Regions from separate parts of the Mycobacterium sp. 23 genome, predicted to be linked through region 2. Evidence: riboswitches for the same ligand, from Rfam matches in the RefSeq annotation. Region 2 holds a riboswitch; the other holds the start of a gene.
What was found. Region 2 has a riboswitch for cobalamin ahead of metE (5-methyltetrahydropteroyltriglutamate--homocysteine S-methyltransferase). Riboswitches for the same ligand answer to the same signal wherever they lie in the genome.

Region 1 (15,304 bases), 4.8 Mb from region 2:
GGCACCCAGTTTTTGGCGTACCAGGCGGACCCCGGCGATGATGTTGCCCCACTGATCCGACCCGCCGATCTGCAGTGAGCAGCCGTGCCGGCGACGCAGTTCGACGAAGTCGTTGGCCTGCAACAGCATGTAGCTGAACTCGGTGTAGGAGATGCCCTCCCCCTCCAGCCGACGCCGCACGGTGTCGCGATCGAGCATCACGTTCACCGAGAAGTGCTTGCCGATGTCGCGCAGGAATTCGATGGCCGACAGCTCACTGGTCCATTCCAGGTTGTTCTCGACGATCGCGCCGGTCGGTGAATCGTCGAAGTCGACGAAGCGCTCCAGCTGCCCACGGATCCGCTCGGCCCATTCGGCGACCGTGTCGGCCTCCTGCAGACTGCGCTCGCCCACCTCACGCGGATCGCCGATCATGCCGGTGGCCCCACCCGCCAGCACGATCGGCCGGTGCCCGGCGCGCTGGAATCGACGCAATGCCAGTAGCGGCACCAGGTGCCCGGCGTGCAGGCTCGCCGCCGTCGGGTCGAATCCGGCGTACACGGTCATCGGTCCGCGCTGCGCCTCGGCGGCCAGCGCGTCGAGGTCGGTGGACTGCGCGATCAGTCCACGCCAGCCCAACTCGTCGAGAATCCCGGACGACTCGTTACCCATGGCTGCGATCCTTCCAGGGCGGTAGCGGGCCGGTGCGCGCCGGATGCGTTCAGGCTGATTCCAGCCGGTTGCCCGGCAACGGCCATCGGGTAGTTTGCGGAGGGTTATGGATAACCGCTTCTTCCCGTTGGTCGTGGTGGCGATCATGCTCGCCCTGGGCCTGACGCTCACCGTGGCGGACTTCAAACGGGCCGCCACCCTGCGCCGCCCGCTGCTGGTGGCGCTGCTGTGCCAATCCGTCCTGCTCCCGCTGCTGTGCCTGCTGGTCGCCGAGGTTCTCGATCTGCAGCCCAACCTGGCGGTCGGGCTGATGCTGATGGCCGCCACGCCGGGCGGGACGTTGGCGAATGTCCTGAGCCATCTGGCCGACGGGGACCTGGCCCTGAACCTCACCCTCACCGCGGTCAACGCCGTGCTGTCGATCTTCGCGATACCCGCGATCCTGGCGTTGTCGATGACGTGGTTCCTCGGTGACGGACGCTTCATCCCGCTGCAGTTCGACAAGTTCCTCGGGGTGTTCGCGGTCGTGCTGATCCCCACAGCCATCGGTGTAGGCATCCGGCACCGTTTCCCCGATCTCGCCGGGCGACTGCACAAGCCGGTCCGGATCGCCGCGGCGGTGCTGCTGGTGGTCGCCCTGGCGGCGGGAATCGCCGGCGGCCGCGCGACGCTGACGAAGAATGTCGGTGTGCTCAGCGCGGCCGTCGTCGCGTTCTGCGCGATCAGTCTGACGGTCGGATACCTCGCGCCCCGCTGGATGCGCCTGGCGCCGCGCCAGGCCATCGCGGTGAGCCTGGAGATCGGCTTGCACAATGCCGTGGTGGCGATCGGCATCGCCATGAGTCCGCAACTGCTCAACAATGCCGAAATGGCGACACCGCCGGCCGTTTACGGTGTTCTTGCGCCGTTGGTGGCGCTGACGTTCCTGTTCGTCGTGCGCCGGCTCGATCCCGCGTATCGAGGCGCTGCCCGACGCGAGACCTAGTCGCTGGCGCCCGGCGCCGGCGCCCGCGGGCTTCGCCGGTAGGCCGACACCTCCGGCCGGCCGGCGAGCCACAGCCGCCACGGCCGGTCCGCGGCCTGGCTGACCCCCACCCGGGGACCCGCGGTCGCCGTCAGCGGTGCGCTGAGTTGCAACGTCACCGGGCCGCGCGGGTCGAACAGGTCGATCCCGTTGTCGTCCATGGTGATTCCCAGTGCCGCGCACAGGTTTCCCGGACCGCGGGCCAGCGCGCTGCCGCGTACCGCCGCCCCGCGCCGGGCCCGCGCCACGTCGGCACCATCCTCGATCGCGCAAGCCCGCAACAGGACCGCGGCGGCGGTGCCGTCCGGTCCGCACGCGACATTGGCGCAGACGTGGATGCCGTGGCTGCGGTAGGTGTAGAGCCGCCCGGGTGGACCGAACATGACGGCGTTGCGGTCTCGGATGCCCCGGTAGGAGTGTGCCGCGGCGTCCGGCCAGGGTCCGTCCGGGATTCCGCCGTATGCCTCTACCTCGACGACCAGCGCCGTCACCCCCCTGGCCCGCAGCGTGGCACCGAGTAGCCGGTGGGCGGCCCCGACCGGATCCACCAGTAGTTCGGTAGCGCTCACCGAACCGATTCTGCCCGGCTCTTGACAACCGCCGGACAAAGGGCGGATATTCATCACATGATGACTTCATCGCATGATGAATTAACGGGTCCGGCCGTCAGCATCGAACACCTGCGGGTCAACCGCGGCAAACGAACTGCGCTGCATGACTTCTCCGTGCAGATCGGCCGGGGCAGCATCACCGGCCTGCTGGGACCATCCGGATGCGGCAAGACCACGCTGATGCGCAGCATCGTCGGCACCCAGATCGTGACCGCCGGCACCGTCACCGTGCTCGGGCACCGGGCCGGCTCGGCCGCGCTGCGCCGACGGGTCGGCTACGTGCCACAGGACCCGACCATCTACCACGACCTGCGGGTCGTCGACAACGTGCGCTATTTCGCCAGCCTGTACGGCTATGACGCGGACGCCGCCGACAACGCCATCGAGCGTGTCGGCCTGACCGATCACCGGACCGCCTACTGCGGCAACTTGTCCGGCGGACAGCGCACCCGGGTGTCCCTGGCCTGCGCGCTGGTCTGCGGCCCCGAACTGCTGGTCCTCGACGAACCTACCGTGGGGCTGGATCCCGTTCTCCGCGTTGATCTTTGGTCTCAATTCAACGAACTGGCGCGGACTGGCACCACACTGCTGGTCTCCAGTCACGTGATGGACGAGGCCGATCACTGCGGCGATCTGTTGCTGATGCGCGAAGGCCGCCTGGTCGCCCACACGACCCCGACCCAACTACGAGAGGACACGTCGTGCACGTCACTGGAGGAAGCGTTTCTGTCCATCATCCGGCGCAGCACAGAGCGCCGAGCCGGCTAGGCATCAAGGGCTACACCGCCACCACGGCGCGAATCCTGCGCCAACTGGCTGCCGACCACCGCAGCGTGGCGATGATCCTGGTGGTGCCCGTCGTGGTGATCACGTTGATGTACTTCATGTTTCAGAACGCTCCGCACCGACCGGGCATGCCGACGCCGTTCAACAACACCTGCCTGATCCTGCTGGGCCTTTTCCCGCTGTTCGTCATGTTCATCATCACCTCGATCACGATGCAACGCGAACGCGCTTCCGGGACGCTGGAACGCATCCTCACCACCCCCCTGCGGCGGCTCGATCTGCTGATGGCCTACGGCACCGCATTCTCGGTTGCCGCCGCGGCCCAGGCCGTGGTGGCCTGTCTCGTTTCGTTCTGGTTCCTGGGCTTTCACACCGAAGGAAGCCCGTTGTGGGTCTTTGTGATCGCCGTGATCAACGCGATTCTGGGCGTGGGCCTGGGGCTGCTGTTCAGCGCCTTCGCGCGCACCGAGTTCCAGGCCGTGCAGTTCATACCGCTGGTCATGGTCCCGCAGTTGCTGCTGGCGGGTGTGATCGTGCCGCGCAGCGCGATGCCCGATTGGTTGCACTGGGTCAGCGACGCCATGCCGGCCAGCTATGCGCTCGAGGCTCTACAGCAGGTGGGTGCGCACACCGGGCTGACGGCCGTTACGGTGCGTGACATGGTTGTCGTGCTGAGCTTCGCCCTGGCGTCCCTGTGCCTGGCCGCCGTGACGCTGCGCCGGAGGACGCCCTAGCGTGGCAGGCCGGCGTCCGGGACGGCCCGCCGGAAACTCCGACAGCCGGGACCGCATCCTGTCCAGCGCCCGAGAGTTGTTCGCGGTCAATGGTTTCGACCGTACCTCGATCCGGGCGGTAGCCAGGGAAGCCGGCGTCGATTCCGCCCTGGTGCACCACTACTTCGGGACCAAGGAACAGCTGTTCGCCGCTGCGATCCACATTCCGGTCGACCCGATGCAGGTGATCGGGCCGCTAATGGAAGTCCCGGTCGAGGAGTTGGGGTGCAAGCTGCCGTCGCTGTTGCTGCCGCTGTGGGACTCCGAACTGGGCGCCGGGCTGATCGCCACGCTGCGCTCGCTGATCTCGGGCGACGATGTGGGCCTGGCGCGTTCGTTTCTGCAGGAGATCGTCGGCGGCGCGGTGGGGTCGCGGGTCGACGATCCACCGGGGACGGGCAAGCTGCGCACCCAGTTCGTCGCCTCACAGCTGATGGGCGTGGTGATGGCGCGCTACATCATCAAGGTGGAGCCGTTCGCGTCACTGCCCACCGAGCAGATCGTGGCGACCATCGCGCCGAACCTGCAGCGCTACCTCACCGGGGATCTGCCGGAGGGCCTCACGCCGTAAGCCGGGCGTGTTCCTCGTCGTCAACGTCGCGGGCCTCGTCGACCAGCAGCACCGGGATGCCGTCGTCGATGCGGTAGGCGCGGCGCAGCCTCGGGTTGTAGAGCTCCCGGCCCTCATTCACCAGCTGCAACGGGCCGCGATCGGCCGGGCACACCAGGATGTTCAGCAGGGTGTCGTCAAGCATCGGCATTTACTTGCTTTCCGCTGAGCTCGGCGCGTGCCGCCGGGGTCAGCTTGCGGAATTCGTTGGTGGCGGCGTCGAAGTACCATGCCTGACGCCCGGATTTCGGGATCCCGGCCGCCCGCAGGGCACTGACGGTGGGCCGGAAGGTCGCACTGAGCAACATCTTAGGCACCACGTGCACGATGTCGGGGCCGAGTCCGACCGGCATGCCCTCGATGGCCTCGGTGAGGTCGGCCGCGGTGATCGTCGCGCCTGGCCGCAGCGTCACCGCGGCCACCGCCAACTGCCGATCACCGGCCGACACCCCGTAGGTCACCGCCAGATCGACAGCGCTGATCAGGCCCAGCGCGTCGACGACAAGCTCGGCGTACACCATGCCCCGCACCGTGCGGATCACCGCGCCGCGCCGGCCGGCCAGCCAGAAGTCGCCGTCCTCGTCACGGCGGAACAGGTACTCGGTGGAGATCCAGGTGTCGGCGGGAGCGAACACCCCGCGCTTGACCGATGCGGTGGGGTCGATCGGCCCGCGCGACTGCGCGAGCAGCACGCCGATCTGGTTGGTGGCGGCCACCTGCACGAAGCCGTCGTCATTCTCCAGGATCAGGTCGTTCTCCGGGTCGTACGCGCCGAGTTCGACCCGGCCGGCGCCGGGCAGCGGCCGGCCCTTGCTGCCGACCTTGGCACCCGAGACGTTGGCCAGGACGGCCTGGCCGTCGGTGGTGGCGAAGAACTCGACGACGTGCGCGGGCGCGAAGGCGTCGACGACCCGCTCCCACAGCCCGGTCGGCATGCCCGAACCGATGAACAACCGCACCGGATGGTTGCCGTGCAACCCGAACTCCGGGTCGTCGACCACGTCGCGCAGCATGGCCCACGTGTAGGACACCACCGTGACGCCATACTGACGGATCTCGGCGACGAACCGGTCCGGGCGCAGCCCACGGGACAGCGCGATGCGGGTGCCGCCGACCACCGCCCCGCCCAGGCTGACCAGTAGCGCGGACTCGTGGTGCAGCGGTGTGAGGCAGTACACGGTGTCCTTGCGGTCCAGCGCGGCCGTCGAGGCGGTACCGAACGCCGACAGGGCCCACCGGAAGTTGGTGATCTGCTTGGCGACCAGTTCGCCGCCGGCGGCGTTGAACGCGATGAAGGCCAGGTCGCGCGCGAATCCGGGGTTGGCGCGGTACCAGGCGGGCAGTTGCACCGCGTCGGGGTCGATCTGCTCCATGTCGATGACGTCCGCGTCGTCGGGCAGGTGCAGATCACGCGACTCGCCGCCACCCAGCACCAGAATCTGGCCCGGAAGTTGGCGTGCCGCTTCGAGGTTGGTCGGGTCGGTCAGGATCTCGCTGACCGCCCCGAGCCGGACCTGCGCGGCCAGGTCGGCGTCCTCGCGCATCAGCACGGCCACGCCGCCCAGCCTGGACAGCGCGGCGATCGCGACCAGCGCGCTGGGCCGGGTGGCCATTAGGACACCCACCCGGTCGCCCTGGCGCACCCCGACCTCGATCAGGCCGCGGACGACGTTGTTGATGCGCTTGTTGACCGCTTCGTAGGTGTGCACGCGACCGTCGAACAACAGGAATTCGCCCTGCGGGGCGTCGTGGGCCTGCTCATCGATGATGCGGCCCAACGAGATTCGGGTGTGGTCGTTGAGCTGTCCCAGTCGCGCCAGCCGGGGCAGGGTGCGAACGGTCTCCACGGCCAGGGTGCGCATGGAGCGGTTGGCCGCGACGACGGCGTCGGCCGCACCGCGCGCCAGCGCCAGCGCCGCCTCGGAGACTTCACCGAGGCCGTGCGCGATGCGGGAGCTGAAAGCCACGCCGCTGTCGTTGTGTTCCTCGGGTTGCTCGACCATGAGGCTGATGCTGGCCGGCTTGTCGCCGTTGCTGGAGATCCAGCGCACCCACTCGGCGACGGTGGGCCAGCTCTGCAAAGCGGCACGGGATCCCACCACCAGGCCGAAATGGCCTGTGCGGATCAGGCATTCGTACACCTCGGTGTTCGGTGCGGCGCGCCGGATGCCGCGGACCGAGGCGGGTTGGCCGATATCGTCGACCTCGCCGACGAAAGCCAGGATCGGACAGGTGATGTCGGTCAACGTCACCATCTGACCGTTGATCGCGAATCCGCCGGTCATCATGCGGTTGTGGGCGATGAACTGCTTGAGCAGCTCCGAGATCGCCGGGCCGGACCAGGCGATCCATCCCTCGCGTTCAAGGAACCTGCGCTGCTGTTCCCGCGGCAACAACGCCTCGCGGTCATGCAGCTGGCGGACGAAGTCGATGCGCGCCTGAGCCGTCTTGATCGGGTCCATCATCTGGAAACCGGTGCGCGCCATCCAACTTGGGATGTTGAGGCGGTTGAACACATGGTCGGCCATGAAGTCGGCGACGCCGGGCGCGATGTTCGCCGGAATGCCCATCGGCAGTGCGGCCAGGGTGTCGACAGGGGAACCGAACGCCACGATGCTGGCCAGGTTTCTCGACCGCCGATACGCCGCGACCTGGTAGCACCACATGCCGCCCTGGGAGTACCCGACCAGGTGCACGTCCTGGCCGGCGGTGTCCTTCACGGTGTCGATGGCCTGATCCAGCGCGACGATGTGGTCGGCCAGGGTGCGCCGCATGCCGCCCTCGACCTTGTCGGGTGACCCGAAGTCGATGACCCAGGGGTCCAGCCCGCTGGCGTGCAGGATGCCCACGGCACCGTCCTGCCGGGTCACATCCCACATGTCGGCCGACATCATCATCGGGTGCACCATCAGCACCGGCGGGCCGACCGGCGGCTGCCCGGGCCGGTTGTCCGGTGGGAAGTAGCGGCGCAGCTTGTACATCGGCACGCTCTCGACGACCTGGGACGGCGACGGGATGCTGCCCGTCTCCAGGCCACCCAGCCGGAGCACTTCCAGACCGTTCTGAGCGGTGGCTACCAGCCGCTCGACCGGCCGCGTGACCATCGAAAAATTGAGATCCACCACTGCTCCTCAATGCTCCTGACGTCGGCCTTGACCAGCGAGGACATCATGGCACATCGGGGATGGCGTGTGGTCTGGGTCACTGCGTTTACGCGCGGCGGCGGTCAGCGCCGTCGACCCGGGCGGGTCGAGCAGCTATGAGTGACATCGGGTTTCACGTCTGTCCGTCACCGGTTCCGCGTCGATCCGGCGCCGCATTCCCCGTCCCAGGTGCCCGGCAACATAGGAACCCGCGGGCCGCCGCCGAACTCGTCGTCGGCCAGCGCCGTCAGACCTGTCGCCGCGGCGCTGCGCTGCGACACCGTCCCGGGGAAACCTGCTCCCCTGACGCCCGACGCCGCGCCCTTCTCCGAAGCCGACACGTCGGGCTCCAGGTCCATGTACTCGTACCCCCGGCCGAGCTGGGCCACCTTCGCCCGCCGGCGTTTCGGGGCGCCCGCCGGTTCCGGGGGCGCCGCGGCGGCCGCAGGCTCGTCGGCGCTGTCCGGGTCCGGCGCCTTCTTGCGGCTGCCCGCACCCGCTGCCTTGCGGGCTACCGAGCCCAGGTCGCCCACCACATAGCCGAAGTTCTCCATGCCGGCCCCCAGACCCAGACCGACACCGGTACCGGTGAACGTCGGTGGTGCCGCGGTCGGCGGAGGAACTCCCGGCGCCGGAGCCGAGACCGTGGCCTCGGCCGGGGCGGGCGCGGGTGACGAGGTGGAGGTCGGCACCGTCGGCGCCAGGGCCGCCAACGGTGGAGTGACCGGCGGCGCGGCGGGTGGTGCCGGCACGGCGGCAGCGAGCGCGACCAGGCCTTTGATTCCGATCGGCGCCAGCACCGCGCCCGCCGCCAGTGGCACCAACGGCGCGGTCAGCAGCGGCACCACCACCGCGAGCAGCACGATGGTCTGCTCGAGCAGCGTCTTGAGCAGCGCGATGGTGTCGGTGATGACCGTGCCGATGATCTCCACCGTGACGAACAGGATGGTGAAACCGATCGTCGTGGGATTGCCCGAGGCGAACGCCGCGGTGAGATCCAGCGCCACGAATGAGAACATCTGCGACAAGAACAGCACGTACGTGCCGATATCCATCGGGTAACCCAGGGCGAATGCGACGTTGAACGGGCTGAAGTACGTCAGCGGATTGCCGAGGATGACCAGGTAGGGATCGAATCCCGAGAAGAGAGCTTGGAAGAACGGCAGGTTGGACAACGCGTCGATCAGCGGCTGAATGTAGTCGTCGTAGAAGTCGATGTAGCCGATGTCGGTCAGCCACTGATAGAAGTCGTTCTGCCGGTCCGGCGGCAGATCGTCGGCGGCCGCCAGCGCGCCGGTGTTGACGATCTCCGGCGCGGCGCTGGTCTGCGGCGCGGTGTCCACCGCCGCGTCGGCTATGCCCTGATAGGTGGTCATCACGGTGGCGGCCTGGATCCACATCCGCGCGTAGTCGGCCTCGTTGAGCGCGATCGGAATCGTGTTGATGCCAAAGAAATTGGTCGCCACCAGCCCCGCGTGCGTGGCGTGGTTGGCAGCCAGTTCCGCCAGTGTCGGCATGGTGGCCAGTGCGGTGGTCCAGGCGGCGGCCGCGGTTTCCTGCCGAACGGCCTGAGCGGCGCTGTTGGTCGCCGCTTGGGCGAGCCACGCCAGATACGGCAGGTGTGCCGCCACATAGGCGTGTGCCGTCGGGCCGCTCCAGTCACCGGCCTGCACGGCCGCCAGCACCCCGGTCAGGTCCTGCGCCGTCTGGGTGTAGGAGGTGCTCAGCGAACTCCACGCGGCTGCGGCGGCCAGTAGTGGCCCCGCACCGGGTCCGCTGCTGAGCAGCGCCGAATGCACCTCCGGGGGCGTGGCCATCCAGATCGGGGCGGTCACCGGACGACCGCTGGGATGGAGAGGGAAAGCGTTGTCAGCGTTGAGAAATCACAAAAAAGAAGCCGAGTAAACATCGGGCGACGATCGCTCTCTCGGGGTACACCGCCCCGGGTCGCAGGACGCGATGACGCGAGTATCCTGGCTCTCGGATCGCCGCTCGCCTCGCCTTCCAGCTAATCGCCGTGGCGTATGAGGGTCGCTCCCCGATTACAGTGGCGGGACCGCGCCGGTTTCGCACCGGCTTCCTGCATCGTCATTGCCTTACCGGTGCATTGTCGCATTCCGGCCGTCCGAGTGGTAGCCGACGAAGACCGTCAGCCTCAGTGCGCGACTCCGGCCGCATCGCCTGCTGCCGCGCCACCGGTTGAGGCCCGCTGGCGGGGCAAATGAGGGCGAAAGTCCCTAGGGTCGACGGCGCGGTTGCACGAGCGTATTCACCCAAGACCTCGATCGGGTGGGAGAACAACGATGTCGTATTTGGTCGCATTCCCCGAGATGTTCTCAGCGGCGGCAACGGATTTGGGGAGTATCGGATCGTCGCTGAACGAGGCACATGCAGCGGCGGCCGCCCGAACCACCGGGGTATTGGCCGCTGCCCAGGATGAGGTGTCGGCGGCGATTGCGGCGCTGTTCGGCGGCTACGCCCAGGATTATCAGGCGCTCGGCGCGCAAGCGGCGGTGTTTCACGCTGACTTGGTGCGAACGTTGGAGTCCGGTGCGGCCGCTTATGCGGCCGCCGAAGCCGCCAACGCAATGCCGCTTTCGGCCCAGTCGATAGCTGATGACCTGTTTGGGCTGATCAACGCTCCCAGCCAGGCGTTGACCGGCCGTCCACTGTTCGGCAACGGCGCCGACGGGGCGCCGGGCACCGGGCAAAACGGCGGTGAGGGCGGATGGCTGTGGGGCAACGGCGGCAATGGCGGGTCGGGTGCGCCCGGCGGCAACGGCGGCGCTGGCGGGTCGGCAGCCTTCTGGGGCCGCGGCGGTAATGGTGGCGCCGGGGGGACCGGCGTTGCCGGCGGTAACGGCGGTAACGGCGGCGCCGGCGGCGCTAACGGTCTGATCGGCGGCGGGTTAGGACCGTTCGGCGGCGCTACCGGCGGGGTCGGCGGGGCGGGCGGGGCAGGCGGAGTCGGCGTCGCGGGCGGGGCCGGCGGTAACGGCGGGGCCGGCGGTGTCGGCGGCGCTAACAGTCAGCTGTTGTCGCTGTGGGGCCATGGCGGGGCCGGCGGGGCCGGTGGCGCCGGCGGCGCCGGGGATGCCGGCGCGGACGGATCTGCCGGCGGTATCGGCACGACCGGTGGGCAGGGCGGGCTTGGTGGGGTCGGCGGGGCCGGCGGCGCCAACAAGGCATGGCTGGGCGGCACCGCCGGCAACGGTGGAGCCGGCGGCGTGGGCGGCGCCGGTGGCCTTGGCGGTCACGGTGGCAGCGGCGTCGGCTTCGGTGTGGACGGCGGGACCGGAGGTGACGGCGGCATGGGCGGTACCGCCGGTACAGCCGGTGCCGCCGGTGCCGCGGGAGGTCTATTCGGGGCCGCTGGGCAAGCCGGTAGCGCGGGCACCGGCGGCACCGGCGGCACGGGCGGCGCCGGTGGCGCCGGTGATGCCGGCGCCTCGGGCAGCGATGGCTATATCGGTGGGCACGGCGGCCACGGCGGCACCGGCGGCGCCAGCGTGAGCGGAACCGGCGGCAGGGCCGGGGACGGTGGCGCCGGGGGTGAGGGCGGCGCCGGTGGCGCCGACACCGGCGGTGGCGGAACTGTCGCCCCCGGTGGCGGCGCGGGCGGCCACGGCGGCGACGCAGGATCGCCGGGTAGCGGCATGGTGGCGGGCAGCGGCGGGGTCGGCGGAATGGGTGGCGGCGGTGGCGCCGGCAGCGACGGCATCGCCGGCGACATCGGCGGCACGGGCGGCACGGGCGGTCGCGGCGGCAACGCCACCGGTGCCGCAAGCGTCGGTGGTCATGGCGGCAGCGGCGGCACCGGCGGCACCGGCGGCACCGGCGGGGCCGGGGGCACCGGTGGCATTGCGGAGAACTACGGAACCGGAAATGTCACCGGCGGCGCCGGCGGGGCCGGCGGGGCCGCCGCCGATGGCACCGGCGGGTCCGGTGGCGACGCCGGTTACGCGAACATCTATGACAGCGCCTCTACCGGCACTGCCACCGGCGGCAACGGTGGAGCCGGCGGCGATGGCGGCACCGGCGGTCGTGGCGGCAACGGTGCTAATGCGTTCACGCGAGGAATCGGCCACGTCAGCCCCGGCACCGGCGGAGACGGCGGAACCGGCACCACCGGTCACGGTGGCGGCGGTGGCACCGGCGGTGGTGCGCAGATCGATAACAGCGCCTCGACGGTCACCGCTGTCGGCGCCCACGGTGGAGCCGGCGGTGACGCCACCGGTGGTACCGGCACCGGTGGGTATGGGGGCCGGGGCGGCTTCGCGGAAACCTCCGGGACCGGAGACGCCATTGGTGGCGCCCCCGGGGCGGGCGGCGCCGGCTACAACGGGGGCGCGGGCGGCGCCGGTGGCGACGCGATCGTCATGCGAACCGGACAGGCCCACGGCGCCAACGGTGCGAACGGCAGCAATGGCAACGGCGGTGCCGGTGGTGCCGGCGGTGCCGGCGGTGACAGCGTCAGCGTCGCGTCAGGCACCGCCACCGGCGGCAACGGCGGGTCCGGTGGCGACGGCACCACCGGCGGCGACGGCGGGCACGGCGGGGAGGCGCTCACGCAGGGAACCGGACACCTTGCCCCCGGCGCCGGCGGGGCGGGCGGCGACGGGACATCCGGTGACGGCGGCAACGGCGGTGACGGCGGCCGCGCCTACATCGACAGCGCCACCTCGAACGCTGACGCCGTCGGCGGTCTCGGCGGCGCCGGCGGCAGCACCACAAGCGGCACCGGCGGCGCGGGCGGGTGGGGCGGTCACGCGGTCAACTACGGCTCCGGAGATGCCATCGGCGGCACCCCCGGAGCCGGCGGCACCGGCTTTAGCGGCGGCCCCGGTGGCCGCGGCGGTAACGCGTTCAACTACGGAACCGGAGACGCCATCGGTAGCGACGGCGTGAACGGCACCGGTGGCGCCGGCGGCACCGGCGGCATTGGCGGCAGCGGCGGCGCCGGGTGGGTCCGGAACAGCACCTCTGCGGCCACGGCCACCGGCGGCGATGCCGGGTCCGGCGGTAGTGGCGCCAACGGCGGGGAAGGCGGCAGCGGCGGCTATGCGTTCACCGCTGGAACCGGAAACGCTATCGCCGGCACCGGAGGGGTGGGCGGCACCGGCACCACCGGTTACGGCGGCGACGGCGGGTGGGGTGGTTCCGCGGAAATCGAGAACAGCGCCTCGGCCGCCAGCGCCACCGGCGGCTTCGGCGGCCGGGGCGGCAACGCCACCGGCACCGCTACCGGTGGTGATGGCGGAATCGGCGGCACCGCCTACAACTACGGAACCGGAACTTCTACCGGCGGCAACGGCGGCGACGGCGGCACCGACGGCGCAACCGGCGGCTCTGGCGGCAATGGCGGCGACGCGTTCGCAGCTATTCTGGCCAATGCCATTGCCGGGGCCGGCGGTATACCCGGAGGACTTCCCGGTACCACCGGAAAACTGTGACGCGTCGCCACCGGCCAAATCGACCCGCTGAGGTGACGAGGCAGTCCGCGCGCTGACGAAGCCGGTAGCCTCAGCCCAGTGGCACACCTGCTCGGAGCCGAGGCCGTCCACCTGGCATACCCGACCCAGGTGATCTTCGAATCGGTCACCCTCGGCGTCAACGACGGCGCGCGCATCGGCATCGTCGGGCGCAACGGGGACGGCAAATCCAGCTTGCTGGGCCTGCTCACCGGGCAGGTTCAGCCGGACTCGGGGCGGGTCACCCAGCGCAGCGGCCTGCGGGTGAGCGCGCTCGCGCAGGCGGACACCCTGGATCCCGGGCACACCGTCGGGTGGTCGCTGGTCGGTGACCAACCCGAGCACCAGTGGGCCGGCGACGGCCGGGTGCGCGACGTGGTTGCCGGTCTGGTTTCCGATATCGACTGGGACGCAATGGTTTCCACGCTCAGCGGCGGCCAGCGCCGACGCGTGCAGCTGGCCCAGTTGCTGATCGGCGAATGGGACGTGATCGCGCTGGACGAACCCACCAATCACCTGGACATCGAGGGCATCACCTGGCTGGCGGGTCACCTCAAGCAGCGGTGGGCACGCAACAGCGGCGGTCTGCTGGTGGTCACCCACGACCGCTGGTTCCTGGACGAGGTGGCCACCACCACGTGGGAAGTGCATGACGGCATCGTCGAACCGTTCGAAGGTGGCTATGCCGCGTACGTGCTGCAGCGGGTGGAGCGCGACCGTCAGGCCGCGGCGTCGGAGGCCAAACGGCAGAACCTGATGCGCAAGGAACTCGCCTGGCTGCGCCGCGGCGCCCCTGCGCGCACTTCCAAGCCCAAGTTCCGCATCGAGGCGGCCAACCAGTTGATCGCCGACGTCCCACCGCTGCGCAACACCGTCGAACTGGCCAAGCTCGCGACAGCCCGGCTGGGCAAGGACGTGATCGACCTGTTGGACGTCTCGGTCTGCTACGACGGGCGCCCGGTGCTCCGCGATGTCGAGTGGCGGATCGCCCCGGGCGAACGCACCGGGATCGTCGGAGCCAATGGCGCCGGCAAGTCCACCCTGCTGGGGTTGCTCGCCGGCACCGTCCAACCCGACAGCGGGCGCGTCAAACGCGGCAAGACGGTCCGCCTTGCGGTGCTGGATCAGCAGGGTGACGAGCTGACCGCGATGGCCGGGGAGCGCATCGCCGACGTGCTCGGACGGTTGCAGAGCGGCTACGAGGTCGAGGGCCGCGAGATGACCCCGACGCAGTTGCTCGAGCGGCTGGGCTTCGGCTCCGGACAGCTCTCGGCGCGCATCGGGGAGTTGTCCGGCGGCCAGCGCCGACGCATGCAATTGATGCTCACGCTGCTCTCGCAGCCGAACGTGCTGCTGCTCGACGAGCCCACCAACGATGTCGACACCGACATGCTGACCGCTACCGAGGACCTGCTGGACTCCTGGGCGGGCACCCTGATCGTCGTTTCGCACGACCGCTACCTGCTCGAACGCGTCACCGACCAGCAATACGCGATCCTGGACGGCCGGTTGCGTCACCTGCCGGGCGGCATCGACGAATACCTCGCCCTGGCACACCGGTCACCCGCCAGACCGACGGCGCCGGCCCCGAACCCGGTCGCGCAGCAGGCGATGTCGGGGGCGCAGCGGCGGGCCACCGAGAAGGAACTGGCCTCCGTCGACCGGCAGCTGGCCCGCCTCGCTGACCGGATCGAGGCCAAGCACACCGAACTCGCCGAACACGACCAGTCCGACCACGTCGGCGTCACGCGATTGACCAGGCAATTGCGCGAACTCGAGGATGAGGTCGCCGCCGTCGAGGCCCAGTGGCTGGAGTTGTCGGAGGCCCTGGAATGAAGGCGGTGTCGTACCCGCCCGGTGAGGCATTGCTGGCGGCATACCGGCGCCGGGGCCCGGTGATCAACGCCGGCATCGGTAGCCACGGCTTCGTCTATCTGCTTGGGCCGGAGGCGAACAAGTTCGTGTTCGCCAACGCCGATGCGTTCAGCTGGCGGGAGACCTTCGAGACGCTGGCGCCGGTGGACGGACCGACCGCGCTGATCGTCAGCGACGGCGAAGACCACCGCCGCCGGCGCAGCGTGGTGGCACCGGGACTGCGCCACCGCCAGGTTCAGGAATACGTGCACACCATGGTGCGCTCCGTGGACGCCATGATCGACGACTGGCGTCCCGGCCAACGCCTGGACATCTACCAGGAATTCCGCTCAGCGGTGCGGCGCAGTACCGCGGAGAGCC
Region 2 (15,304 bases):
CCGTCCTCTCCGAAGCGGTCAACCAAGTGGGAGTTGACGCCGTCGGCGTCGAGGGTGCGCGCCACCAGATAGCCCGCGCCCATCCAGGCCCGGCGGGTCCACTTGCCGAACGACACCCGGGTGCCGGGAGCGCCGGACGCGGCCGGCAGCATCTTGACCCGTTCCAACGCCTCTTTCACGCCGCGGGGGCTCAATGGATGCGCGTCGCTGAAGGCGCGCACCAACGTCGCCGCGACGTCACGATTCACCACCGTCACGCAGAATTCGGGCCGACTGCCGTCGTACTTCGCCGCGTAGGCGTCCAGGAATTCCTGCCCGATCTTGTTCGCCTCGTCGTACTGGTCGACTCCGGTCCAGCCCATGAACGCGTTCCACATGATCGGGTTGACCCACGCGTTCTGCCACGCAGTGGTGGTGAACCGGGGCGGGTCCCAACCGAGCGATTCGAGCGCCGGGTTGATGAACACGATCCCGAACCCGAATCCCAGGTGCACGATCGCCTCGGACTTCGCCTGGTGCAGCGTCTGAACCGCAGCGTTGATGTCTTGGGCGGTCTGGGCGATCGAAACTTCGGCCACGATGCGAATACCTTTGCGCCGACAGGCGCTTCGCAGATTCTTCAGATAGCTCTCACCGATCAGGCTCTGCTCGACCAGCACGCCGATCTCGGAAAGCTCTCGTTTGGCGACCAGGTCGGCCAGGAAGATAGGCTCATCGGTCATCGAACCTTGCGGGAAGGCGAAGGTCCATTCTCCCAGCCAGTCGTCGGTGCCGGTCACGCTGATAGCCGGAACCCTGAACCGTTCCTCGATCGCTTCGCGCAACGGCACGCAGTTGTCGGTGATGTTCGGGCCGAAGACCACCAGACAGCCTTCATCGACCAGTTCGCCGTACGCGTCGATCACCGCCTTCACCGAACCTTTGGGCAGGCCCTCCACTTCGCGATAGATCATCTGCACCGGGCGGTCCATCTCACCCTGGGCAAGTGCTTCTTCGAAAATGAGGGCGAACGTCTGAGTGAACGAGGCGAACAGGTCCTCCGGAAATCCCTGCGGGAGCTTGAAGTCCATCAGGTAGCCGACCTTGATCGGCTCCGCGGTGCTCTCGTAGGACATATGACCTCCCTGGCTCGCTACTCCCCGCAGGACGAGATGAGACCTAATATTTGTTCAGACGGTAGCCGCGGTGATAGACAGCGTCAATCATCGGCCGGATCCGCCCTGGCCCAGATAGACCTCGATCATCTCGCCAAGAGCCCTACCTACCGCCACGTCATCGGTCAGTGGACCAGCGATCGCGGCGCGGGCCGCCTCCGCCATGCCCAGCCCCTCCGCGATGAGGCGGCCCGCGGCGATCAGCACCCGGGTCGACGCGACCTCGCGCAGTCCTCCGGTCTCCAGGCGGCGGACAGCCTGGCCGAACCGAACCAGTTCCGCGGCGGTCGCGGCGTCCACACCCGCCTCGTGAGCGACGATGTCCTGCTCGATATCGGCTGTCGGGAAACCGAATTCGAGAGCGACCATGCGCTGACGGGTGGAGTCCTTGAGGTCCTTCAACACGCTCTGATAGCCGGGGTTGTAGGACACCACGAGTCCGAATCCAGGTGCCGCGTCCAGCGTGACGCCGAGGCGCTCGATGGGCAGCTGACGCCGGTGATCGGCGAGCGGATGCAGTACCACGGTGGTGTCCTGGCGGGCTTCCACCACTTCGTCGAGATAGCAGATCGCGCCCTCGCGTACGGCTCTGGTGAGCGGACCATCTACCCACACGGTCTCGTCGCCCTGCAGGAGATAGCGACCGACCAGGTCGGCGGTGGTGAGATCGTCGTGGCACGCCACGGTGATCAGGTCCCGGCCGAGGTCGTACGCCATCGCCTCGACGAAACGGGTTTTGCCGCAACCCGTAGGCCCCTTCAGAAGGACGGTGAGGTGCTGTCGGTAGGCGGCCTTGAAGACGGCCTCTTCATTGCCGACCGCCCGGTAGTAGGGCCGCATCTGCTCCGCCTGTTGTCGAGAGGCGTTCTGACCGGCGCGCGCGGCGAGTGCGAAATCGTGGGCCATGACCTCCCTGCTGCCTTCCTTTCTGTGATTGCCCGGAGACTATCCGGAACAGATGTTTGTTTTCAAGGGTGACGAAGCGGCCGTTGGCTTTCGGCGCACCTCCGCCGAGCGCAGGGCGGACCGGAACAGTGGGCCGACGACACCGCCGAGCTGGTCGGGGCGGGCGATCAACGCGTGTGCGGTGCTGCCGAACACCCGGCGCAGGGATGGCACATCGGTTCCGGCTCCGATCGTCAGGCACACACAGCCGGTGCCCCGGCGGCGGGCCTCGGTCAGCGCGCGGCGGGCATCCGCGGCACCGTAAGGCCGCTCGTATCCGTGGTCGTAGGCCAGGCCGTCCGACAGCACCACCAACAACCGCCGCGCGGTACCGCCTTGAGACTCCAAGACCGTCGAACCGTGGCGGATGGCGGCGCCCAGCCGCGAGTACGCACCCGGTTCCAGACTGTTCAGCCGCCTGATGACCCGAGCGTCGAGGTGATCGTCGAAACGCTTGACGGGGATCATGCTGACCGCTCCCCTGCCCTGCGAGTAGTACGCGTAGAGGGCCAGCCGGTCGCCCAGATCATGCAGCGCCACAGCGAGATTGGCGACGGCAGCGCGCTGTTGCTCGTGCACCGTGCGTCCCGCAGTTCCCGGCTCGGCCGCCGACCCCGACACGTCGAGCAGCAGCAGCACCGACAGGTCCCGCCGTCTGCGCAGGCTGTCGAGATACACCGCCTCGTCGGTTACCGCCCCGGCCAGGACGTCGACGCGCGCTTCGACGGCGGCGTCGATGTCGATGTCGTCGCCCTGGGACTGGCGGTGACGACGGTGCAGCCCCATGCCCAGCCGCGACAACGGGCGTCGCACGCCGATCGCCGCGTCGATCTCCTGGGTTGCCGTCGGGTCGATCGTGGGCTCGACCTCCCGCACGGTGCACCATGCGGAGCGGTAGCGCTTGCGGGTGACGTCCCATTCCGGGTACCGAACGCCGTCCGATTGAGCGGCCCGGTCGTCGGTTTCCTCGCTCGAGGTTGCGGCCAGCGATGTTAGGGCGCGCAAACCCCTTCTGCCGGACTCTGTTCGGTGCGTCGGGCTGTCCGACCCGGGCGGGCCGGCGCCGCTGCCGGTCTTGCGCGCCGACGAAAGCATCTTCTTCAGCCACTTGCCGATGAAGCCGCCTCCACCCACTGGGCTGGTGAACAGATCCGGATCGTCGGAGTCGTCCGTCTCACCGTCATCGAGCTCGTCCAGTTGGCGCGCCCTGTCACTTCGCGGAACATGTTGTGGCGCAGCCGGATCCTGTTGTGCGGCCACCCAAGCGTGGATGGCCAGTACCTTCGACGGGCGGATCACGCCGAATGCCGCCTGCTCATCGATCGCCTCCCGTCCGCCGGCCATTCTCAGCGACCGTTGCGGCGAGTCGCTGCGGCCCGCGATCTCGCGACTTCCCAGCGCCATCAAGGGGCGCGGAAGCAGATCGGCATTGGCGACCACGGCGCGGTGACCCTCGATCGCCAGATAGCGCCTGGCCAATCGACCATGCCGGACCAGGGACCGCATCACGTCCGGATCCAGGCTGCCCGCGGCGATCAGCGAGGCCTGCACCGCCACCGCCTCCAACCGGGCCCGGGCTGCGATGGAGCCGTCCACATAAATCGTCTGACCGTCCGTCCAGGCAGATTGGCCGGGTGGCAGCTGCGCCACCGCAACGGTTTTGCCCGCCAGTGCGGAAGCCACCAGGTCCGGCGACTGCGGCCGGTCGGCCCGAACGTCGTCCACACCCACCTCCGAACGACCCGCCTACCCCGGATTGACCAAATATCTGTTCCAACGTAAAGTCCGGTTCAGGCGCAGTCAATCAAGCTCAGACCAATACGGGGTTCGAACGCAGACGTGGACTTCTCATACCCGGCCGAGGTGGAGCGGTTCCGTGCTGAACTGCGGGCCTGGCTGTCGGCGAATCTGACCGGGGAACTGATTGCCGCCCGGCGACCCTCCGGCCGCGACGACAGCGCCTTCGACAAGCTGCGCGCGTGGAACGCGACCATGGCCGACGCGGGCTGGGCAGCCGTGTCCTGGCCGGTCGAGTACGGCGGCCGTGGCGCCGGGGTGCTCGAACAGCTCGTCTACACCGAGGAAACCACACGCGCCCGGGCGCCGTTGCCACTCAACGTGATCGGGATGAACAACATCGCGCCGGCGATCATGCAGTACGGCACCGAAACGCAGAAGAAGACCCTGCTGCCCCGAATGATGCGCGCCGACGACATCTGGTGCCAGGGCATGTCCGAACCCGAGGCCGGATCGGACCTGGCCGCCCTGCGCACCAGAGCGGTGCGCGACGGCGACGACTTCGTCGTCTCCGGGCAGAAGATCTGGACCTCGCTGGGCCACAAGGCGAAATGGTGTCAGCTGTATGTCCGCACCGACCCGGACGCACCCAAACACAAGGGCATCTCCTGTCTGATCGTGGACATGACCCTGCCCGGCATCGAGGCGCGCCCGCTCGTGACGCTCAACGGCGACCGCGATTTCGCCGAGGTCTTCTTCCATGAGGTGCGGGTACCGGCCGACGCGCTACTCGGCCCGCTCAACGCCGGCTGGCAGGTCGCCACGACGACGCTCAGCCACGAACGCGCCGGGGCGGCAAGGCTGTACGCGGAGCTGGAACTGCGCCTGGACGAACTCGTGGCCGACCTGGCGCTTGCCGGGGACGCCCTGAGCGATCCGGTGGTGCTGCGGCGTCTGGGCGAGGTCGCGGTCCGCATCAAGTATCTCGAAGTGCTCTGCCAGCGGTCGATTTCGGCCGCGCTGCACGGTGGCCCGGAGATCACGGCGTTCGGGTCGGCCAGCCTGGCCAAGACGGTGTGGGGCGAGATCGGCCAGGAACTCGCCGCATTGGCGTTCGACGTGCTCGGTACTGAAGGCGCGCACGGCCGCTGGAGTGATTACCGCTTGACCTCGCGGTCGCTGACCATCGCGGGCGGCACCACCCAGATCACCAAGAACATCACCGCGCAGCGGGTACTGGGGTTGCCGCGCAAATGAACCTCGAACTGGACGGAGAACAGGTCGCGCTGCGGGACACGGTGCGGCAGTATCTCGCTGAGCGGGCGTCTGTTACGGGCCACGTGCGTCCGCTGCTCGACGATCCGACGGGAACCACGCCGGCGGTGTGGCAGGGCCTGGCCGAGCTGGGCGCGACCGGTGTGCTGGTGCCGGCGGAGTTCGGCGGCACGGGCATGACGATGGTCGAAGCGGGCATCGTCGCCGAGGAGCTCGGTGCCGCCCTGCATCCGGGGCCGTGGTTGTCGACTGCCGTGGCGGCCACGCGGGTGCTGGCCGCGGTCGGTGGCCGGGCGGCCGGCGACCTGTTGACCGGAATCGCCGACGGCACCACCGTCGTGACGGTGCTGGGGCTGGGCGAGCAGACGCAAAATCCCCGCGTTTCGGCACGAAACGGGGGCTTTTGCGTCTGCTCGGCACCGCTGGCCGCGCCCGACGCGGCGGCGGCCGATGTGCTGTTGGTCCTCGACAGCTCGGCGCTCTTCGCCGTGGAGTCCGCCGCGGCCGGCGTCTCAGTGACGGCCGAGCGCGGTATCGACCAGACCCGCAAGCAGTTTCGGGTCGAGCTCGACGATGCGAGCGCGCAGCGACTGGGCACGCTGTCGGCCGACGACGTCGAAGCCGTCACCGACGACGTGCTCATCGCCGCGGCCGCCGACGCGCTGGGCGCTGCCCGCGCGGTCATGCAGATGGCCATCGAATACGCCAAGGCGCGAACCCAATTCGGGGCGCCTATCGGATCCTTCCAGGCGATCCAGCACCTGTGCGTCGACATGTTCGAGACGGTCGAGTTGGCACGCAGCGGCGTGATCCACGCGCTGTGGGCGGCCGAGAACTCGCCTGCCGAACGGCATCTCGCCGCCATTCGGGCCAAGGCCTTCGCCGGGCGGCTGGCTTCGGTCGGCGATACCGCCATTCAGGTGTTCGGAGGTATCGGCTACACCTGGGAGCACGACGCCCACCTCTATCTCAAGCGCTTGCTGAGCTGGAGCGCGTTCGGCGGAGGGTCGGACCGCTATCTCATCGAAGTCGGTGCCCGCCTCGCCGCCAAAGGGCCGGGGTGATCGCGCCCAGCCGTCGTCTACGATGGGTTCGTCCTCCACCGATGGCCTCTCAGCAGCACGTTTGCTCCGGCAAGTCTGATAGCCTCTACCAAAGATTTGGTTCAGCAGGAGGACGAGTTGCGCAGGTTGCCGGCACCGCGGTCCTTCGCTCCCCGCCGGCCATGACCGACAGCGCAGTCGAAGCCGGAACGCGCCGGGCCGAGATCCTCGAGACCGCCGCGTCGCTGATCGCCTCGTCGGGCCTGCGGACCTCGCTGCAGGAGATCGCAGACGCGGCGGGCATCCTCCCGGGCAGCCTGTACCACCATTTCGAATCCAAAGAAGCGATCCTGGTGGAACTCATCCGCCGCTACCAGGCCGACCTGGCGCGCATCGGACAGGACGCCCAGGCGAAGCTGGACGAGCCGGACTCGCGGCCTCCTGCGGAGAAGATCATCGAGCTGGGATCGGCGATCGCCAAATGCGCGGTGCGGCATCGGGCCGCCCTACAGATGTCGTTCTACGAAGGCCCGAGCGCCGATCCGGAACTGATGAAGTTGACGCAGCAGCGGCCCACCGCGATTCAGGAGGCGATGCTGCAAACGCTGCGCGCGGCCCGGTGGAGCGGCTACATCAAGGCCGACATCGATCTCCCGACGCTGGCCGACCGGATCTGCCAGACCATGCTGCAGGTCGGGCTCGACGTCATTCGGCACAATTCCTCCGCCGACCAGGTGGCCGCCCTGATGTGCCGAATCACGTTGCAGGGATTGGCCTCTCAGCCACCCAGTGACGGGACGCTGGACCGGTCGAAGGCGTTCGCCGCGGCCGGCGACGTCATTGCGTCCTGGGCCGACGACAGCGAAGCCGATCCCAGCGACAAGGCGGCCCATCTGCGGGCGGTGGCGCGGGCAGAGTTCGGCCGCAAAGGCTATGAAGTCACCACGATCAGGGATATCGCGTCGGCAGCAGGCCTGGGAACGGGCACCGTGTATCGCGTCATCGGATCCAAAGACGAACTCCTGGCGTCGATCATGCGCTCGTTCGGCCAGAAGGTCGAAGCCGGCTGGATGGACGTGCTCCGCTCCGAGGCGACCCCGATCGAGAAGCTGGACGCGCTGAGTTGGGTCAACGTCAATGCGCTGGACCAGTTCTCGGATGAATTCCGGATCCAGCTCGCCTGGATGCGCCAGTCGCCGCCGAACACCGCCAACCCGGGCTGGTTGTACACCACTCGGCTGCGGCAGATGAAATCGCTTCTGTCCGAAGGTATCCGGTCCTCAGAAATTCGGATCGAGGCGCCTAGCATCACCATGCTGGCGCGCAGCGTCATCGGGATGCAGTGGATACCGGAGAACATCCTGCGCGCGGTAGGCACCCGGTCGTCGCTCATCCTGGCTCGTGACACCGTCCTGCGCGGTGTTGCCATTCGCGCCGGACAGTAGCCGGAGTAGCGTCGAAACATGGCGCACATCATTGTCATCGGCGGCCACGGCAAGGTCGCGCTGCATCTGGCCCGGATCTTGACCGGACGTGGTGACCAGGTGAGCTCGGTGTTCCGCAACCCCGACCACACCGACGAGGTAGCGGCCACCGGCGCCAACCCGGTCACCGCCGACATCGAGCACCTCGACACCGGCGCCCTGGCCGACCTGCTGGCCGGGCACGACGCGGTCGTCTTCACCGCCGGAGCCGGCGGCGGCGACCCTTCACGCACCTATGCCGTGGACCGCGACGCGGCGATCCGCGTGATCGACGCCGCGGGCCGGGCCGGTGTCAAGCGGTTCGTGATGGTGTCGTATTTCGGCGCGGGCCCCGGACATGGTGTGTCGCCGGAGAATTCGTTCTTCCCCTACGCCGAGGCCAAGGCCGCGGCGGACGCCCACCTGCGTGCCAGCGAACTCGACTGGACCGTGCTCGGCCCGGGTCGGCTCACCCTCGACCGGGGCACCGGACACATCGCGGTCGGCAAAGCCAAAGGAGAGGTGTCGCGGGAAGACGTGGCGGCAGTCGTCGCGGCCGCTCTCGCCGACGACGCGACCATCCGCCGCACCATCGACTTCAACAACGGCGACGTGCCGATCGCGGACGCTCTGGCGCCCGTGCGGTAACCGCACTCGGCCCGCGGAGTAACCTGATCCTCGCAACTGGTCTGCCGACGCCCTCCAAGCGCCGGCATCGAGCGAGGTCCTAACGCCTCGCGAGAGGGAACCCGGTGAGAATCCGGGACTGTCCCGCAGCGGTATGCAGGAACGACCGCCGTCATTGAATGAATCAAGCACTGGTCCGCATCGGACTGGGAAGCGACGGCCAGTAGGTGCACCTTCTCGGTGCGCGCCTGTGAGTCCGAAGACCTGCCAGGTGTGCCGGGCGCGCCGCGCCCGGCGGCACATCGCCTCGTGGAATGGGCGTTTGGCCAGCCAGCCGTGGTGGTACGCGGGCTCTGAGAGCACCAGCGCATCGCCCCGACTGTCGGCTGCGCGTCCGCGGGCGGTGACCATACCGTCGAATGAAGGACCGCTCGTGACCGCTCAAGCCCGTTTTCCGAAGTTCACCGCCACCATCACCGGTTCCCCCCGCATCGGCCCGCGCCGCGAACTCAAGCGCGCGACCGAGGGTTACTGGGCCGGCCGCACCAGTCGCTCCGACCTGGAGTCCACCGCGGCCAAGCTGCGCCGCGACACCTGGTCGCAACTGGCCGCCACCGGCCTCGACTCGGTGCCGGTCAACACTTTCTCCTACTACGACCAGATGCTGGACACCGCGGTGTTGCTCGGCGCGCTGCCCGGGCGGGTTGGCGGCATCGCCGACGAACTGGACCGCTACTTCGCCGCCGCGCGCGGTACCGACGAAGTCGCCCCGCTGGAAATGACGAAGTGGTTCGACACCAACTACCACTACCTCGTTCCGGAGATCGGTCCCTCGACCCAGTTTTCGCTGCACCCGGACAAGGTGCTCTCCGAGCTGAAAGAGGCTCAGGGGCAAGGTATCCCGGCGCGCCCCGTGGTCATCGGACCCGTCACCTTCCTGCTGCTGAGCAAGGCGGTGGACGGCGCGGGCGCACCGATCGAGCGACTACAGGAGCTGATGCCGATCTATTCCGAACTGCTGTCACTGCTCGCGGACAGTGGGGCCCACTGGGTGCAGCTCGACGAGCCGGCGTTGGTCACCGACATCTCCCCCGACGCGCCCGCGCTGGCCGAGGCGGTCTACAACGCGCTGGGCGCGGTGGCGAACCGCCCTGGCATCCACGTCGCCACCTACTTCGGCGACCCGGGTGCGGCGTTGGCGGGGCTGGCCCGCACCCCGGTCGAAGCGATCGGGGTCGACCTGGTCTACGGCCCCGACACAGCGGTGGCTGCGGTTCCCGAGCTGGCCGGCAAGACACTGGTGGCCGGGATCGTCGACGGTCGCAACATCTGGCGCACCGATCTGCAGGCGGCGCTGGGCAAACTGGCCGCCCTGATGGGACCCGCCGGGGCGGTGGCTGTTTCGACGTCGTGCTCAACGCTGCACGTGCCGTACTCGCTGGAGCCCGAGGCCGATCTGGACGACAACCTGCGCAGTTGGCTGGCGTTCGGGGCGGAGAAGGTGCGCGAGGTGGTCGTGCTCGCCCGCGCGCTGCGGGACGGTCGTGACGCCGTCGCCGAGGAGATCGCGGCCTCCAACGCCGCGCTGGCGTCGCGCAAACAGGACCCGCGCCTGCACAACGACCAGGTCCGCGCCCGAATCCGGTCGATCGTGGCCTCCGGCGTCCACCGCGGCGATCCCGCAGAGCGTCGCGCCAGCCAGGAGGAGCGCCTCGGGCTGCCAGTGTTACCGACCACGACGATCGGTTCCTACCCGCAGACCTCGGCCATCCGCGTCGCGCGGGCCGCATTGCGCTCCGGGGAGATCGACCAGGCCGAATACGAGCGGCGGATGAAGAAGGAGATCGCCGGCGTCATCAAGCTGCAGGAGCAGCTGGGCATCGACGTGTTGGTGCACGGTGAGCCTGAGCGCAACGACATGGTGCAGTACTTCGCCGAGCAGCTGGAGGGCTTCTTCGCCACTCACAACGGCTGGGTCCAGTCCTACGGAAGCCGCTGTGTACGTCCGCCGATCCTGTTCGGCGATGTGGCTCGCACCCATCCGATGACGGTCGACTGGATCACCTACGCGCAGTCGCTCACCGACAAACCGGTCAAGGGCATGCTGACCGGGCCGGTCACGATCCTGGCGTGGTCGTTCGTGCGCGACGACCAGCCGTTGGCCGACACCGCCAACCAGGTGGCGCTGGCGATCCGGGACGAGACGGTGGACTTGCAGTCCGCAGGGATCGCCGTGATCCAGGTCGACGAGCCGGCGCTGCGGGAGCTGCTGCCGCTGCGGCGTGCCGACCAGGACGAGTATTTGTCCTGGGCCGTCGGGGCTTTCCGGCTGGCCACCTCCGGTGTGGCCGACTCGACCCAGATCCACACCCACCTGTGCTACTCGGAGTTCGGCGAGGTGATCGGCGCGATCGCCGATCTGGACGCCGACGTCACGTCCATCGAGGCGGCCCGCTCGCACATGGAGGTGCTCGACGACCTCAACGCGATCGGCTTCTCCAACAGCGTGGGCCCGGGCGTCTACGACATCCACTCCCCGCGGGTGCCCAGTACCGAGGAGATGGCCGCGTCTCTCAGATCCGCGCTGAAAGCCGTTCCCGCTGAGAGGCTTTGGGTGAACCCGGACTGCGGCCTGAAGACGCGCGACGTCGAGGAGGTGACCGCTTCGCTGCGCAACATGGTGGCCGCGGCGCGCGAGGTACGCGCCGGGGCCTAGCCCCGCGAGCAGACGCAAAATCGCGTTCCGCGGCCGCGAAACATGCGATTTTGCGTCTGCTCGCCCCTAATCCTCCACCACGACGGGGACGTCGTCGGCCCAGGGCTGCCGGGTCACCATGTCGGCCACCCGGACATATCCGTGCTCGAATTCGCCTGTGGCGGCATCCACCAACCGGTACCGCTGAATCTGCCGATGGATGGGTTGCGCATCCAGCAGGACCACCCGCACCTCGCCCGGCTCGAATCGGCAACGCCGTTGCATCGCGGCGATCAGCTGCTCGTTGTGCATGTGGCCGTCACCGAAGTTCCAGCCGATCGCGGTGCTGCAGATGCGTTCTCCGTCGGTGATGACGTAGTCGTCCTCGTTCTGTCCGGCCATCGCGCGATGGGCCAAGGTGAACAGTGCCCGGCCGTGCGTGTTCATGGCGCGGAACGCGTATCCCAGGTACATCGGGATCTCGGCCCGGTCCTTGCCGTAGAACCGCTCCAGCTGGGCCTGCGGCATGCTGGCGATCGCCACGATGCCCCGGGCGATCTTCTCGCTCGCCGACGGCTTGATGCACCACAGCGTCGTGTCCCAGTTGCCCGCGTAATAGCGCATGCCCGGCAGGAACGAGATCTTGCGCGGGAACATGTTGCCCAAAATCACGGTGCCCACCAGCAGGGTGAACAGAATCGCCACCGGCGCAAGGTTTTTGACGTCCCTGATGCCCAGCTGAGCATGCCCGACGAACAACGAGAACACCCCGAAGATCATGAACACGTTCCACTCCAGCGGAACCCCCATCGGGATCGCCGTCAGGATGCCCAGGTGGAAGCACACCATGACGATCGCGGCCACCGTGGTGGGCCATCCGCCGTGCGAGAAGAAAAGCGCCAACGGCACGAACATCTCGATGAACGTGCTGATGTGAGCGAACATCCGCGATAACAGTCCGGGCCGCAGGTCATCGGGGAATTTCTCGAAGAACATACGTTTGATGAAGCGCGGCCGGAACAGCGGATTGTTGGACATCATCGTCGAGATCACGAACGGGAAGTGTTTGTTGAGTTTGGACGTCGCCGCGCCCATCCAGATCACCAGGAACACCAGTTTGGCCGCGACGATCATGTCTGGGGCGTTCCAGCCGCCGAACAGGAACGTCACGGTGAGCGACCCGTAGACCTCACCGCGAGCGGCCAGGAAGATCACCTTGTCCCGCAACCCCGCGGCGCCGAGCACCAACAGGATCGTCACGATCTGCCACATCGGCAGTACTCCGACGCGTGTGCCCAGCGCCGGTATCGGCCCCGTTCCGTCGGTGAACAGCGCGGTCACCAGCAGCACCAGCAGCAGGGCATAGAGCGCGACGTCGACCGGCTTGCGTTTGGTGCCGAAAGTCAGCGGGACGCGATCCGGCCAGGGTGGCAGCCGGATGGTGCCGAACCGCAGCCAGTAGAGGATCGAACCCATCGGCGGGAAGAACCGGTTGTTAAGCGGCCCGAACCCACAACCCAGCCCGACCACCTCGAACAACATCGTGTACAACACGACCTTCTCGAACACGATCGGCTCGGCGTACCAGGCCCGGACGTTGGTGAATCCGTCAATTCCTTTGGTGCTCAGCACAATCAGCCAGGCAACCAGAATGTAAAGCAGGATCTTGACGACGTAGAACAGGTGCATCACCACTGGCGTGCCGAAGCCCACCTCGGCCCAATGGCGGGCCATCGGGCGGATCTTCTCGCTGCGGGTGCCCTTGCTCCATTCGGCGATGTCAACCTCGGGCAGCTGGGGCTTGAGAAATCCCATAATTTGACAGATTAGAACGTGTTCTAGGCGGATGCCCAGCCCGGCCCACCGAATCCTTGGTCAGCCGCTGTGGCGGGCGATACCGTGAGGTACAGGTGGCGAAGGGAGTGGGAGCATGCATAGACCCCGGTACCTAAGATGGGCGGTCGCGGGGGCAGCGGTACCAATCGCATTCGTCCTCGGCAGCGGGCCGGCACAGGCGCAGGCGCCGTCCCCGGGTGACTCGTGCACCGTGCTGCACACGACCACCCAGGACGCCGAAGGCAAGACGATGTGGTGCAACCCGACGATGACGGGCAGCCACAGCCTGGTGTGGCAGTACGGCGGACCGGGCTAGGGCTGACTCCGGCCTGTGCGCCTTCATAACGTTCGTGCCCGACGCAGCAACGAACATTTTCCCCGCGGTGAGCACCTCGCGTGGAAGATCGCCGAGGTAGCCGCGGACCCGGTGGCGGTGCCCGCCGAAACCGAATCCATGGTGATCAACCGGATCATCGACAACGCGGCGGTATCGGCGGCTGCGGTGATCCGGCGTCCCCCGACCACTGCACGCATCCAGGCTATCGCTCACCCACGCCCGACCGGCGCGAAAGTGTTCGGCGTCGAGGGCGACTACTCACCGGAATGGGCAGCCTGGGCCAATGGCGTGGCTGTGCGCGAACTGGACTTTCACGACACGTTCCTGGCAGCCGATTATGCCCACCCCGGAGACAACATCCCACCCCTGGTGGCCGTCGCTCAACATCTTCGGGTGAGCGGCGCGGATCTGATCCGCGGCGTGGCCACCGCGTACGAGATACAGATCGCCCTGGTGAAGGGAATCTGCCTGCACGAGCACAAGATTGACCACGTTGCGCACCTGGGTCCGGCGGCGGCCGCGGGCCTGGGAACCATGCTGCGGCTCGACCGGGACACCATCTACTCGGCGATCGGTCAGGCCTTGCACCTGACGACCGCCACCAGGCAATCACGCAAGGGACTGATCTCGAGCTGGAAGGCCTTCGCCCCCGCATGGGCCGGCAAGGTCGCCATCGAGGCCGTCGACCGTGCCATGCGGGGCGAACCGGCACCCGCCCCGATCTGGGAGGGCGAGGACGGAGTCATCGCATGGCTACTGGCCGGCCCGGAGCACACCTATCAGGTGCCGCTTCCCGAAGCGGGCGAGGCCAAGCGCGCCATCCTGGAGAGCTACACCAAGGAACACTCCGCTGAGTACCAAAGCCAGGCGTTGATCGATCTGGCCCGCCGGATGCGCACCAAGATCGGCGATCTGGATCAGGTCGCGTCCGTGGTGCTGCATACCAGTCACCACACCCACAACGTGATCGGGACCGGGTCCAATGACCCGCAGAAGTTCGACCCGGATGCCTCACGCGAAACGCTGGACCACTCGCTGATGTACATTTTCGCCGTCGCGTTGCAGGACGGAACCTGGCACCACGAACGGTCGTACGCGCCGGAGCGGTCGCACCGCACCGACACCGTCGCATTGTGGCGCAAGATCTCCACCGTCGAAGATCCCGAATGGACCAGGCGCTACCACTCCCCCGACCCGGCGCAGAAGGCATTCGGCGCCCGTGCCGAGATCAGGTTGCGGAGTGGCGCGTTGATCGTCGACGAGATCGCTGTCGCCGATGCACATCCGTTGGGAGAAAGGCCCTTTGAACGAGAGCAGTACCTGGCGAAGTTCACCGCGCTGGCCGACGGCGTGATCGATGAAGCCGAACAGCGCCGGTTTCTGTCGGTAGTGGACAATCTCCCGCGCATGACCTCCGGGACGCTCGGCGCGCTCAACCCGCTCGTGAATCCGTCCGTGCTGGATAACGCGCCCGCAGTTCCCCCCGGCATCTTCGGATAGGCGATCGTCGGCAATAGATCTCCGAAAGCTGTTCCAGGACAACGCAAACCAACCCGAATCAACGTCGACTCTTCCGAAACCCGTTACCGCGGTGCCATGATCGGTGTAGCTTGCTGCCTGGGGCGCACAGGGGTCTACGAGGAGCGGGGTCATGACGGATGTCGACTATTGCGTGGTCGGAGCCGGATTCGCGGGACTGACGGCCGCACTGCGCCTGAAGCAGGCCGGTCACTCAGTGGCGCTGCTGGAGGCTCGCGACCGCGTCGGTGGGCGCACGTTCACCGTGACCCGCGACGACGGGGTGTGGATCGACCGCGGCGGGGCATGGATCGGACCGGGCCAGGACCGGATCTATGCGCTGATGCAGGAATTCGGCGTGCCGGAGTACAAGCAGCACAACGACGGTGACGCCATGATGATCGTCGACGGCAAGAAGCGCCGCTACGGCGGCAAGCTGCCGTGGACGATGAGCCCGTGGGCGGTCGCCAACCTGGGCATCGGCCTGATGAGCATCGAGCAGATGTGCAAGACGATTCCACGCGAAGCCCCCTGGGAGGCCGAAGAAGCCGTGGAGTGGGACCGAATGAGTATCGGCGACTGGCTCGAGCGCAACGTGATGTCCAAACCGGCGCGCGAAATGCTGGACATGGTGCTGGGCGGCACCTACACGTCGACGTCGGCGGAAGTGTCGC

Region 1: it holds a riboswitch for cobalamin, as region 2 does, so the genes downstream of both, ACNQS7_RS04685 (PPE domain-containing protein) here and metE (5-methyltetrahydropteroyltriglutamate--homocysteine S-methyltransferase) in region 2, are expected to answer to the same signal.

Annotation. Positions count from the first base shown of each region.
Region 1 is NZ_JBLVUX010000005.1:715,392-730,695, forward strand. It holds gene tyrS (tyrosine--tRNA ligase) at 1-651, opposite strand, end outside; gene ACNQS7_RS04650 (bile acid:sodium symporter family protein) at 758-1,636, shown strand; gene ACNQS7_RS04655 (DNA-3-methyladenine glycosylase) at 1,633-2,244, opposite strand; gene ACNQS7_RS04660 (ABC transporter ATP-binding protein) at 2,302-3,054, shown strand; gene ACNQS7_RS04665 (ABC transporter permease) at 3,057-3,806, shown strand; gene ACNQS7_RS04670 (TetR family transcriptional regulator) at 3,808-4,416, shown strand; gene ACNQS7_RS04675 (Trm112 family protein) at 4,406-4,600, opposite strand; gene ACNQS7_RS04680 (acyl-CoA synthetase) at 4,593-7,580, opposite strand; gene ACNQS7_RS04685 (PPE domain-containing protein) at 7,745-9,433, opposite strand; cobalamin riboswitch at 9,544-9,723, opposite strand; gene ACNQS7_RS04690 (PE family protein) at 9,902-13,051, shown strand; gene ACNQS7_RS04695 (ABC-F family ATP-binding cassette domain-containing protein) at 13,130-14,905, shown strand; gene ACNQS7_RS04700 (cytochrome P450) at 14,911-15,304, shown strand, end outside.
Region 2 is NZ_JBLVUX010000005.1:5,551,860-5,567,163, reverse strand. It holds gene ACNQS7_RS26955 (ABC transporter substrate-binding protein) at 1-1,115, opposite strand, end outside; gene ACNQS7_RS26950 (CbbQ/NirQ/NorQ/GpvN family protein) at 1,203-1,994, opposite strand; gene ACNQS7_RS26945 (nitric oxide reductase activation protein NorD) at 2,100-3,824, opposite strand; gene ACNQS7_RS26940 (acyl-CoA dehydrogenase family protein) at 3,939-5,093, shown strand; gene ACNQS7_RS26935 (acyl-CoA dehydrogenase family protein) at 5,090-6,175, shown strand; gene ACNQS7_RS26930 (TetR/AcrR family transcriptional regulator) at 6,337-7,599, shown strand; gene ACNQS7_RS26925 (SDR family oxidoreductase) at 7,618-8,265, shown strand; cobalamin riboswitch at 8,318-8,531, shown strand; gene metE (5-methyltetrahydropteroyltriglutamate--homocysteine S-methyltransferase) at 8,678-10,960, shown strand; gene ACNQS7_RS26915 (DUF3556 domain-containing protein) at 11,027-12,754, opposite strand; gene ACNQS7_RS26910 (hypothetical protein) at 12,870-13,091, shown strand; gene prpD (2-methylcitrate dehydratase PrpD) at 13,107-14,612, shown strand; gene ACNQS7_RS26900 (flavin monoamine oxidase family protein) at 14,764-15,304, shown strand, end outside.